One region of the Pseudoalteromonas sp. SWXJZ94C genome, then DNA from elsewhere that is predicted to be linked to it. Evidence: predicted binding sites of a transcription regulator. Region 1 holds the regulator's gene; each other region holds the start of a gene.
The links. Region 1 encodes sigma-54, which starts transcription at its own class of promoters, with help from an activator protein. Its sites were predicted from a motif close to GTTGGCACGNNNNTNGNNT; they were not measured.

Region 1 (3,212 bases):
CTAGTTTTTCTCTGCTTAGTAAAGCACTAAGAATATCTTGTTGAGATAAGTAAGGAAGCTTGTTGTGAGCAAGTTCGCTAATAAACTCTAAAATTCTTTTTTTACTATTAAAAAGGACCGCAGCTTTGCTGCAGTCCTGACATATAAGTGAACTTAATTTCATAATATTAGTGTCGAGCAAGCTTCTCTTTGTGTTTGATAACTTGTCGATCGAGCTTGTCAATCAACGAGTCAATGGCGGCATACATATCTTGATGTTCAGTAGAGGCAAATAATTCTGCACCACTGACATGAATTGTTGCTTCTGCTTTTTGGTTTAATTTTTCTACATCGAGAATGACATGAACATTATTAATATGATCAGAGTGCCTTTCTAGCTTCGCAAATTTAGTGTTTACATAGTCTTTTAGTGAATCGGTTACTTCTACGTGACGACCAGTTAAGTTTAGTTGCATAAGCGTTACCCTCTTTGTTTTTGCGTCTTAAATCAGACTTTTTCGCTGATTTGACGGTGGAATAGCCAGAGATTCGCGGTACTTTGCGATCGTGCGTCTAGCTACTTTAATTCCCTGCTCAGCCAATATATCCGCTATCTTGCTATCACTCAATGGTTTTGCTGAGTTTTCTGCTGCGATTAATTTTCTAATCAGAGCGCGTATTGCCGTAGATGAACATTCGCCACCATTTTCGGTGCTTACATGGCTTGAGAAAAAGTATTTTAACTCAAATATTCCACGTGGCGTGTGCATATACTTTTGGGTTGTTACGCGAGAAATAGTCGACTCGTGCATTTCTACCATTTCAGCAACATCATTTAAAACCATTGGTTTCATGGCTTCTGGACCGTGTTCAAAAAAGCCTTGTTGTTGCTTAACAATACAATTTGTTACTTTTAACAATGTGTCGTTTCTGCTTTCTAGGCTTTTAATAAACCATTTTGCTTCTTGTAAGTGTGAGCGAATAAATTGGCTATCACCACTAGATTTAACGGTACGAGACATTGCAGCATATTGGCTGTTTACTCTTATTTTAGGCATGCTATCTGGGTTTAATTCTACAACCCAGCGACCTTTAATTTTTTTAACCGACACATCAGGAATAACATACTCAGACTCTTCTCTAACAATCGTATCAGCGGGTTTAGGGCTGAGAGTATGTATTAGTGTCATTACTTCTTTAAGCTCTTCTTCTTTGAGCTTAGTTTTTTTCATTAATGTACGATAGTCACGAGCAGCTAATAAATCAATATGCTCGGTTAAGATCATTTTTGTTTCATTAATGTAAGGTGTTTCTTTATCAAACTGGTTAAGCTGAATACACAAGCACTCTTGTAAACTACGTGCAGCAATACCGACCGGATCAAACAGTTGGATACGCTTTAAAACGGCTTCAATTTCGTCAAGTTCGACTTCGTTATCATCTTCGTTTTCTTGATTGAAGCTCTCTAAAATTTCTTCACAGCTAAGTGTTAAAATACCAGAATCATCTACGGCTTCAACAATAGCGATTGCAATAGCTTCATCAGTAGGGCTAAAAGGCGTTAATTGTAACTGCCACATTAGGTACTCATGAAGTGTTTCGGTTGAAGCACCTTGGTATATTGACTCGTCCTCAGGCATTGGTCCTGATGACGATGCAGGCGCAGCACTCATGTACTCATCCCAGCTAACATCCATAGCCATGTCGTCACTTACTGTATCTTTAGCAAGTGCTTCACCACTATCTTGTTCGTATTCGCTAGGAGCATCATCTGCAGATGCGCTAACAGTAACGTCATCGTTATCAGCTTTTTGCTCATTTTTGCCAGCAGAATCTTCTGCGTAGTCGTTTTCTTCAACTTCTAGCAGCGGGTTGCTATCAAGAGCTTCTTGTATTTCTTGCTGGAGATCCAATGTACTGAGTTGCAACAAACGAATTGCTTGTTGCAGCTGTGGTGTCATTGTAAGTTGCTGGCCCATGCGCAGCTGTAATGATTGCCTCATTTATCTCTAACAATCCTTTTATGTTGTTATAATTAATACTAGCAGATGCTCAAAGACATGGCGTTAATGTTACAGCCTAAATTGCTCGCCTAAGTAAACATCGCGTACTGTTTTATCGTTTAATACGTGTTCAGGAGTGCCAGATGCAATTAGCTCCCCATGAGAAACAATGTAGGCTTTTTCACAAACATCAAGGGTTTCTCTTACGTTATGATCGGTAATTAATACACCAATCCCACGGTTTTTAAGATGTTCTATTATTTTCTTAATATCTAATACTGAAATTGGGTCTACACCAGCAAAAGGTTCATCTAGCAATATAAACTTAGGATCGGCGGCAAGTGCACGTGCTATTTCTACACGGCGACGTTCACCACCGGATAAAGCCATACCTTGGCTATCACGAATATGCTGAATGCTAAATTCATCCAATAGATTATTTAATGTGTCTTCTCGAGCTTGTTTATTTAACGATTTACGCGTTTCTAAAATAGCCATTAAGTTTTGGTAAACAGTCAGTTTTCTAAATATTGACGATTCTTGTGGTAAATACCCTATCCCTAATCTAGCACGACTATGCATAGGTAAAAGAGTAATATCGTTATCATCGATGGATATTTTACCTTTGTCGCTAGGTACAAGTCCTACAATCATATAAAACGTTGTAGTTTTACCTGCACCATTAGGTCCAAGTAAACCAACAATACTGCCAGCCTTAACCTCAAGACCTACATTTTTAACAACTTCACGACCTTTATAGCTTTTTGCTAACAGCTCTGCTTTTAATGTGCTCATGGTTGACCTTTATCGCTTTTTTTACTTTTTGTAGCTTCAATAGGCACTAAAATAGTATGAACGCGATCGGTAGAGTTTTCGTCTTTTTCAGCACTAATAAGCTGTTGCTGCATATCGTAAGTAATGCTTTTTGCGTTAATTTTTTGTCCAGCTTGCGATACTTGTGCATCGCCAACAAGTGTTAAAAAACGCTTAGCTACATCGTAACGAACTTCGTTCGCACTTGCGCTCATTATTGTGCCGTCATCTTGCTTTTCTTCAAAGTACGCAGGGCTGCCAGTGGCAATTAATAACTGTTTATTGTCACCTAATTCGTCACGCTTATGCACTTCGAGGCGGTCAGCCGTAATGCGACGGTTACCATGAATAATTTCAACATTTTTTTCAAAAATACCTACATTAGCTTTTAGTTGGCCTTCTTGTTTGTCGGCACTA
Region 2 (3,212 bases), on a different contig from region 1:
AAAAATAGAAAAAATTCATGTTTGAAAGTAAACGCAGGTAAAAGTCCTCGTTTCAGCTAGTGATTATTTCGTGTAAAATGCGGCGCATTATCATTGCCAATAACGAGTAACATACCATGCAAATCAACATGCCCGATATAGCCGACACGGCACCCGCCTTACAAACAGGTAAATTAGACTGGGTTGGCATGGCTGAAATTGAGTTGCCATTTATTTTTGAATCGCGTGATACATCCCCAGTTACTGTTAATGCTAAAGCCCGCGCCTTTGTTAACTTACACAAAGAAGATGCTAAAGGCATTCACATGTCACGCTTATACTTGGCACTAGATACGCTATCAACCGAGCAACATGTTAATCCACAAACATTAGCGGGCACTCTAAACTCTTTTATTGCCAGCCATGAAAACTTGAGCGATAAAGCACAAATTGAGTTTAAGTTTGAGCTGCCACTGCGCCGTAAATCACTATTAAGCGGCAAAGTAGGTTGGAAAAGCTACCCTATTATATTAACGAGTACTATTGAGCATAATATTATTAGTTATGAGCTGAGTGTTGATGTTACTTATTCATCAACTTGCCCATGCTCTGCGGCACTTGCGCGCCAGCTTATACAGAATGCATTTAGCGAAAAGTTTAATCAAGAAACATTAAGTCAAAAAGATGTACACGAGTGGCTTGGCACAACACAAGGAATTGTAGCAACACCTCACTCTCAACGCTCAATTGCGAATGTAAAAGTAAAACTTGATAACGATATTAATGAATTCGATGTTGTTAGCTTAATTAATACTCTTGAAGATGAACTTAAAACACCGGTACAAGCGGCTGTAAAGCGTGAAGATGAACAAGAGTTTGCTCGCTTAAATGGTCAAAATTTAATGTTTTGCGAAGATGCAGCCCGAAAAATAAAGGCAATTTTAGAGCGTGACAAATATGCAGACTATTGGTTGCAAATAAACCATTATGAGTCGCTACACGCCCATGATGCAGTTGCAATTGCCGTTAAAGGAATTACCAACGGTTACAAAGCATAATAGGTAAAATACCTTTAAATAAACCATACGATAATAATTTCATAACCACCTGTGTTTAGGCATATAAATTGCTTAACTCAAGCAGTGTCAATTTGTTGTTATGGAGTTATCGTATGGAATTTGCTTTATTATCAATCTTAGTATTAGTCGTAGGTGCATCAATTGTTGCGTCAAAATTTAATGATGACGGCGGAAACCCTTATCCTTTTACGCGCAAACAAAGCGTATTTACACAAGTAGAAAGTGCTTTTTTAAACTTATTAGAACGCGCTGTAGGCGATCAATATAAAATTGTTAGCCGTGTAAAGCTAATAGATGTAATTGACTGTAAAGAAGGCTTATCTCCTAAATCTAAACGCGCAGCAATTGCTAAAGCAAAAAACAAACAACTTGATTTTGTGTTAATCGATAAAGAAAAAATGACGATTGTGGCTGCTGTTGATTTAGTTAACAACGCCAACAAAGATGGACATAAAGCACAACGAGATTGGTTTGTTAATGGTGCTTTAGAAGCTGCGGGTATTCCACATATTCGTATGAAAGTAAAATCAGGATACCGTCCTTCAGAAGTACGCGATGCCATTATGTTTAAACTTGGTAAGCCTGCACCTTCGCAAGCACAACGCCCAGCTCGAAATCGCGTAAACAAACCGGCCGTACTTTCACCATCTCAAGCTAAAGCACATACAACTGCCCTAGCTGAAATTTAACAATTTTGTTTCCTAATTAAATACTCTCCTAAAAGTATTCAAAGCGAGCTGCATAAAACGGCTCGCTTTTTTGTTTTTTATTACTAACTTCACGTATAATAAATTTATTCAAACTCAGGAATTTAAAACTATGAACGTTGGTATTATTGGCGCAATGGAGCCAGAAGTTAAAATTTTACGTGAAGCAATGCAAAACCCACAAATTTTAACAAAAGCAGATTTTACTTTTTATACTGGCGAACTTGCTGGTAATACAGTAACACTCGTTCAATCTGGTATTGGTAAAGTAGCTTCAACTATTGCTACCACACTACTTATCGATAACTTTAAGCCTGATTGTGTTATTAACACTGGCTCTGCCGGTGGGTTTGACCCATCGCTAAGCGTAGGCGATGTAGTAATTTCGTCAGAAGTTCGTCACCACGATGTAGATGTAACAGCATTTGGTTATGAAATAGGTCAAGTACCACAAATGCCACCTGCTTTTATTGCTCACCCTAAATTGGTTGAAGCCGCGCAGCAAACAATTGCACAAATTAGTGAAGTAAAAACCTTAGTTGGCTTAATTTGTACTGGCGATACATTTATGTGTGACCCTGTACGTATTGATAAAGCACGTAGCGATTTCCCAACAATGCTTGCTGTTGAAATGGAAGGCGCATCTATCGCGCAAACATGTTTTGCACTTAATACACCATTTGTTGTTATTCGCTCTATGTCTGATATTGCTGGTAAAGAGTCACCACAATCATTTGAAGAGTACCTAGAAACCGCGTCAATCAACTCATCTAAAATGGTTGTAGCACTTCTTGAAAAGTTAACAGCAGTTAAGCTATAAATGCTAAGCAATATTGTTCAAAATCATTTGGACTTTATTGCATTTATTGTAGCGCTCCTTGCTGAGCGCTTTTTACCATTAGTAAGTTGGTATCATCCTAATACCGCTTTAGTTGCTGTTTTTAACGCAATTGGTAAACGAATATATAAAAGCAAAGAACCCAATAGCTATCAGTACTTATCCTCATTGCTGGCAAGCACACTTATTTTAAGCATTATCCTCACTATTATTATTCTACTATTAGAATTTGCTTTTTACCCTGAACTACTTGCGGGGCTTATTTTATACTTATGTTTAGAGAGTAAAATTATTGATAAAAAAGCACTGCGTATTGCAAAACTAACTAAGCAAAATCAAAAATCTACAGCTCGCGAATTATTAAAGCCTTTACTCGCGCGTGATGTGAGTAAGCTTTCAGCTCCAGGAATTATTAAAGCGTTAATAGAGAGTTTAATACTGCGAACCGCACGTTACTATTTTGTCGTTATATTTATATTTTTAATATTGGGTCCTATTGCTGCACTTGCCTATAGATTACTAACTTTAATCCAGCAAGCATGGCGAAATGAAATAGCACCTAATAGCCCTTTTTTAAAACCATTGAAAATAATTATTTTTGTTATAGAG
Region 3 (3,212 bases), on a different contig from region 1:
GCCAATGTACCCTGAGCCAAATATAGAGCCCGTTGTTGCAACCGGTTCATTGTTTAACACAAACGTATCTAACGATTTATACGCAGACAGAAAAGCGCTGCGAACTGGCGATATTATTACGGTTAAATTAGAAGAGTCGACTCAAGCCACAAAAGCGGCAAAAACAGAAACAGACAAAGAAACCGAGGCAAGCCTTGACCCCGTAATTGGTTTTGGCGGCTTACCGGTTAATATTGGTGGCGACAGCATTCAGTTTGGTATTGGTAGCGACTCCTCATTTACGGGTGATTCAAAATCAAACCAATCAAATAGTTTAGTGGGCGACATATCAGTAAATGTAATGCGTGTTTTGCCAAATGGTAACTTAGTTATACGCGGCGAAAAATGGCTAACACTAAATACAGGCGAAGAGTTTATTCGTTTAGAAGGTTTAGTGCGCCCGCAAGATGTAAGTTCAGACAATACAGTTGAGTCAAACCGAATCGCCAATGCGCGTATTCAGTACTCAGGTAAAGGGCAAACCCAAGAGGCACAAAGTCCTGGTTGGTTAACACGCTTTTTTAGTAGCTCGCTTTTTCCTTTTTAGAGGACATTCATTATGAATGGATTTAAAGTTTTTTGTTTAATCGCTTTACTAGGTTGCCAATTTTCGGCAAATGCAGAGCGTATTAAAGATGTCTCTATGGTTGAAGGCGTTCGCTCTAACCAACTAGTTGGTTATGGTTTAGTGGTCGGTTTACCTGGCACTGGAGAGCAAAGCAAGTTTACTCAACAGAGCTTTATGGGCATGTTAAGTAACTTTGGTATTACATTACCTTCTACTTTAAGCCCTAAAATTAAAAATGTAGCGGCAGTGGCCGTACATGCTGAGTTACCAGCATTTAGAAAGCCAGGGCAAACAATTGATATTACCGTATCGTCTATCGGTAGTGCGGGTAGTTTACGTGGTGGCACGCTAATACAAACATTTTTAAAAGGGGTTGATGGCAATGTATATGCCATTGCACAAGGCAGTCTTATTGTAGGTGGTTTAGGTGCACAGGGTTTAGATGGCAGTAAGGTTGTTATTAATACCCCCACGGTTGGTCGAATTCCTAATGGAGCAACGGTTGAGCGCGCTGTTAAAAGTCCGTTTTTGCAAGGTGACTACATTACCTTTAATTTAAATCGCCCTGATTTTACAACAGCAAAACGCCTTGAAGAAACAATTAACAACCTAGTTGGTCCTAACAGCGCACAAGCGTTAGATTCTGTTTCTATTCGTGTACTAGCCCCAAGAGATGCATCGCAACGCGTATCGTACTTATCAACGCTCGAAAACTTAGAGTTTAAACCGGCCGATATGGCTGCAAAAATTATTGTTAACTCGCGTACAGGTACCATTGTTATTGGTAAAAACGTAAAATTACAACCTGCAGCTATTACGCACGGTGGTTTAACCGTCACTATTTCTGAGCAACAAAACGTATCGCAGCCAAACCCATTAAGCGAAGGTCAAACCGCAGTAACACAACAAAGCATTATTGATGTAAAGCAAGATGATTCTCGTGCATTTGTATTTAATCCAGGTGTAAGCTTAGATGACCTAGTACGCGCAATTAATGAAGTTGGTGCGGCACCAGGCGACTTAATGGCTATTTTAGAAGCACTAAAAGAAGCGGGTGCAATTAACGGACAACTAGTTGTAATATAAAAACAAAGTTAGCCCTTGCAGTTTACTTGCTAGGGCTAAGCTAAAAAACCTCATTTATAATCCACTTATAAATTCAAAAACACATCAACTGGCTCAATTTTTGCATTTTTAACTGCATTATTCATTATTGTGTCAAAAAGCTGATGGAAACAAATCATCTCGATAAACAAAACTTTTTTGATTTAGGCAACTTAAACTCACTTCGTAAAGAAGCCTTAACAAGTGGCGATGCATCAACAGATGCCTCTAAAGCTGCACTCAAAAAAGCGGCGGCACAATTTGAAGCTATTTTTACGCAAATGCTGCTTAAAAGTATGCGTAAAGCAAACGAAGCGTTTGAAGACAAAGAAAGCCCATTTAACTCAAGCGGCGTAAAATTCTTCCAAGAAATGCACGATCAACAGCTCTCAACAGAACTCTCATCAAATGGTTCATTAGGGCTTGCTGACTTAATTGTTCAGCAGTTATCTCCCGATGGTAAAAAGTTTATGCCGGGCTCTGTACTAAGAACCACTAACGATATTTTTAGCGATAAAAGCATCGGTTCTGCACCTTCTTATGAGCAAGCCGAGAAAAAGGCAGAGCCTATAGTTAATAGCGTTGAAGCAAGTACCGAAAAGCCAAAAGCAACTGCACCTGCATTCGAAACCGCCGAAGAGTTTGTAAGTTCAGTATGGGAGCATGCAAAAACAGCAGCTAAAAAAATAGGTTTAAACCCAGCTGTAATGGTTGCACAAGCGGCGCTTGAAACTGGTTGGGGCAAACATATTATTAATAAAAGCGATGGCAATAGCTCAAATAATTTATTCAATATTAAATCGGATAAAAGTTGGGAAGGTGAAAAAGCCAGCAAAGTAACTCTCGAATTTGAACAAGGTACGGCTGTTAAAAAACAAGCCAGCTTTAGAGCCTACGATTCAATTAAAGAGAGCGTAAACGACTTTGTTGATTTTTTGACGCAAAACCCTCGTTATAAAGAAGCACTACAAAATACAGCAAAGCCGAGCGACTTTTTAGATTCACTACAAAAAGCAGGTTATGCAACCGATCCAAATTATGCCAGCAAAATAAAACAGGTACTTAACAGTACTGAATTAAAAGACATTGCGGCAAATGTGATCCGCCAAGGAGTAAAGTAACATGTCGTATGATTTACTAAATATTGCCAGTTCAGGAGTAAGAGCAAGTTCTGAGTTACTGCAAACGACAAGTAAAAATATTGCCAACGTAAATACCGAAGGCTATGTACGCGAACGCACAGAATTTACAACCACAATAGATAATCAAGTAGGGCAAGGCGATACCTACCGTTTACTTAATCAATTTGCTCAAGAGCAGTTAAACAGAGACACCTCTAATAAAACGTTTTTTGATCAATTTGTAACAGAAGCAAATAGAGTCGACACCTTATTTTCAGAAGAAGCAAACAGCTTATCTACAGGTATAAATTCGTTATTTAATAACGTACAAGAAGCGCTTAACCAGCCATCGTCAACGCTTGCTCGCTCTTTGGTTATGA
Region 4 (3,212 bases), on a different contig from region 1:
AGGACCGTAATGATCGAACGTATGGTACATAAGACCAGAACCCGAAGTAAGCGTCATGAAATCAGTTTGGAAACCAATTAAACCACGGCTAGGGATCATGAAGTCTAAACGCATACGGCCTTTGCCATCTGGAGTCATGTTAGTAAGTTCACCTTTACGTAGGCCAACTTGCTCCATAACAGAACCTTGGTGCTCGTCTTGACAGTCAATAGTAACTGTTTCAAACGGTTCTTCTAGAACGCCATCTACAGTACGTAAGATAACTTCTGGACGAGAAACTGAAAGCTCGTAACCTTCACGACGCATGTTCTCGATTAAGATACCTAGGTGTAATTCACCACGACCAGAAACACGGAAGCTATCTGGGCTACCAGTATCTTCAACGCGAAGTGCTACGTTGTGTACTAATTCTTTGTCTAAACGTTCACGGATATTACGTGACGTTACAAACTTACCTTCTTTACCACAGAAAGGTGAGTTATTTACAGAGAATGTCATTGTTACAGTTGGCTCATCAACACTTAGTGGTGGTAATGCTTCAACGTTTCCTGGGAAACAAACTGTATCAGAAATCTTAAGCTCACCAATACCTGTTACAGTTACGATGTTACCAGCGTAAGCTCTTTCAGTTTCGATACGTTCAAGACCTAGGTAGCTTTGTACTGCGCCAATTTTACCATTACGTGTAGTGCCATCAGCACTGATAATAGTAACTTGTTGGTTAGGAGCAACAGAACCACGTTTAATACGACCAATACCAACTACACCAACATAAGAGTTGTAATCTAGTTGAGAAATTTGCATTTGGAAGTCACCTTCAGGATCTGCATCCGGTGGTGATACTTCGTCAACGATCATCTTGAACATAGGTTCCATGTTGTCTGATGGCTCGTCTAAATCTAGTGTTGCCCAGCCGTTGATTGCTGAAGCGTAGATTACTTTAAAATCTAACTGTTCGTCAGTTGCGCCAAGGTTGTCGAATAAATCAAAGATTTGATCCATAACCCAATCAGGACGTGAACCAGGCTTATCAATTTTATTGATAACTACGATTGGCTTTAAGCCTTGCGCGAATGCCTTTTGCGTAACGAAACGCGTTTGTGGCATTGGACCTTCTTGAGCATCAACAAGTAATAATACTGAGTCAGCCATCGAAAGTACGCGTTCAACTTCACCACCGAAATCGGCGTGTCCCGGAGTATCTACGATATTGATATGGTAGTCGTTCCAAGAAATGGCTGTGTTTTTAGCCAAAATGGTAATACCACGTTCTTTCTCAATGTCGTTTGAGTCCATCACGCGCTCTTCGTTACCGCCGCGTGTTTCTAATGTACCTGATTGCTCAAGTAGTTTGTCAACCAGTGTTGTTTTACCGTGGTCAACGTGCGCGATAATCGCTATATTTCTTAACTTTTCGATGCTCATATATTTACTCAGAGAAATTAAATTCTCATTGATCCTGCAAGATCTACGCACTCATCTGCGTTTTCACGAGATGTCCAAGCATAGGATTTAAAAGGGCGCATATTATCCCTCATTAATGACATGGATGAAAGTTTATCCAATACATATTTTAAAACTTTCTCAATACTTTCACTAAGTATCTGTTTTATATATGACATTTAGATGAATTAAATTTTGATTAATTTCAGAAAAACAGCCATTTTTGCCATTTTACAGATATTTTTGGTACTCTTTTACATTTAAGTTATGCTAATTTAGTGTGATTAAATTAGCAACAAATTACACCGTGTAAAACTTGCACCAAAAGGGACTTTTTACGCACCAATAAAGTGCACCAATTTGATCCATTTTGTAGCATCTTAATTTTTTTAATTTATAAACATATAGTTATAAAAATGGCACAAAATCAGCTTGGTAAATGCCAAAGCAATTACGCAGCAATAACAAAACCCAATAGTTGGAGGACACATGTCGCAATCGGTTTTAGATTTTATTAAAGAAAATGACGTTAAGTTCATTGATTTACGCTTTACTGACACTAAGGGTAAAGAACAACATGTATCTATTCCTCATCACCAAGTTGATGAAGACTTTTTCGAAGACGGTAAAATGTTCGATGGCTCTTCAATCGCTGGTTGGAAAGGCATAAACGAATCAGACATGGTATTAATGCCAGTTCCTGAATCAATCAAACTAGACCCTTTCACAGAAGAAACAACTTTAATCGTTCGTTGTGATGTAGTTGAGCCTTCAACTCTTCAAGGTTATGAGCGCGACCCTCGTTCAGTTGCTAAGCGCGCTGAAGAGTACATGAAGTCTACTGGTATTGCAGATACCGTTTTATTTGGTCCTGAGCCAGAGTTTTTTGTATTTGACGATGTTAAATATAAATCAGATATGTCTGGTTCAATGTACAAAATTGATTCTAAGCAAGCAGCTTGGAACTCAGATAAAGAATATGCAGATGGCAATACAGGTCATCGTCCTGGTGTTAAAGGCGGTTACTTCCCAGTTGCTCCTGTTGATGATTTCCAAGATTGGCGTTCAGCTACGTGTCTAGTTCTAGAAGAAATGGGCCAAGTAGTAGAAGCACATCACCACGAAGTAGCTACAGCGGGTCAAAACGAAATCGCTACTCGCTTTAATACAATGGTATTAAAAGCGGATGAAATTCAAGAAATGAAATATGTTATCCACAACATGGCTCACTTATACGGTAAAACAGCAACGTTTATGCCTAAGCCAGTTGTTGGTGATAACGGTTCTGGTATGCATTGTCACCAGTCACTTGCTAAAGACGGTGTAAACCTTTTTGCAGGCGACAAGTACGGCGGTCTTTCTGAAGATGCTCTTTACTACATTGGCGGCATCATCAAGCATGCTAAAGCAATTAACGCTTTTGCAAATGCATCTACTAACTCGTACAAACGTTTAGTACCAGGTTTTGAAGCACCAGTTATGCTTGCATACTCTGCACGTAACCGTTCTGCATCAATCCGTATCCCAGTGGTTCCATCTGAAAAAGGTCGTCGTATTGAAGTACGCTTCCCGGATCCAACTGCTAACCCATACCTTGCTTTCTCAGCAATGCTTATGGCTGGCCTTGATGGTATTAAAAATAAGATCCACCCTGGCGATGCAATGGATAAAGATTTATACGACTTACCAGCTGAAGAAGCAGCAGAAATTCCAACTGTTGCAGCATCACTTGACGAAGCACTATCTGCACTTAGCGCAGACCGTGAATT

Region 2: the regulator sigma-54 is predicted to act here: its motif matches at 1,093-1,111, upstream of I6F65_RS16330 (DUF2726 domain-containing protein).
Region 3: the regulator sigma-54 is predicted to act here: its motif matches at 1,781-1,799, upstream of flgJ (flagellar assembly peptidoglycan hydrolase FlgJ).
Region 4: the regulator sigma-54 is predicted to act here: its motif matches at 1,859-1,877, upstream of glnA (glutamate--ammonia ligase).

What each region holds. Positions count from the first base shown of each region.
Region 1 covers NZ_JADYXF010000045.1:11,729-14,940, forward strand. The annotation lists gene ptsN (PTS IIA-like nitrogen regulatory protein PtsN) at 1-163, opposite strand, end outside; gene hpf (ribosome hibernation promoting factor) at 168-455, opposite strand; gene I6F65_RS17190 (RNA polymerase factor sigma-54) at 483-1,982, opposite strand; gene lptB (LPS export ABC transporter ATP-binding protein) at 2,052-2,777, opposite strand; gene lptA (lipopolysaccharide transport periplasmic protein LptA) at 2,774-3,212, opposite strand, start outside.
Region 2 covers NZ_JADYXF010000040.1:33,510-36,721, reverse strand. The annotation lists gene folE2 (GTP cyclohydrolase FolE2) at 117-1,037, shown strand; gene I6F65_RS16330 (DUF2726 domain-containing protein) at 1,151-1,747, shown strand; gene mtnN (5'-methylthioadenosine/S-adenosylhomocysteine nucleosidase) at 1,878-2,585, shown strand; gene I6F65_RS16320 (cobalamin biosynthesis protein) at 2,586-3,212, shown strand, end outside.
Region 3 covers NZ_JADYXF010000009.1:97,510-100,721, reverse strand. The annotation lists gene flgH (flagellar basal body L-ring protein FlgH) at 1-586, shown strand, start outside; gene I6F65_RS05850 (flagellar basal body P-ring protein FlgI) at 599-1,693, shown strand; gene flgJ (flagellar assembly peptidoglycan hydrolase FlgJ) at 1,837-2,832, shown strand; gene flgK (flagellar hook-associated protein FlgK) at 2,834-3,212, shown strand, end outside.
Region 4 covers NZ_JADYXF010000025.1:46,090-49,301, reverse strand. The annotation lists gene typA (translational GTPase TypA) at 1-1,425, opposite strand, end outside; gene glnA (glutamate--ammonia ligase) at 1,933-3,212, shown strand, end outside.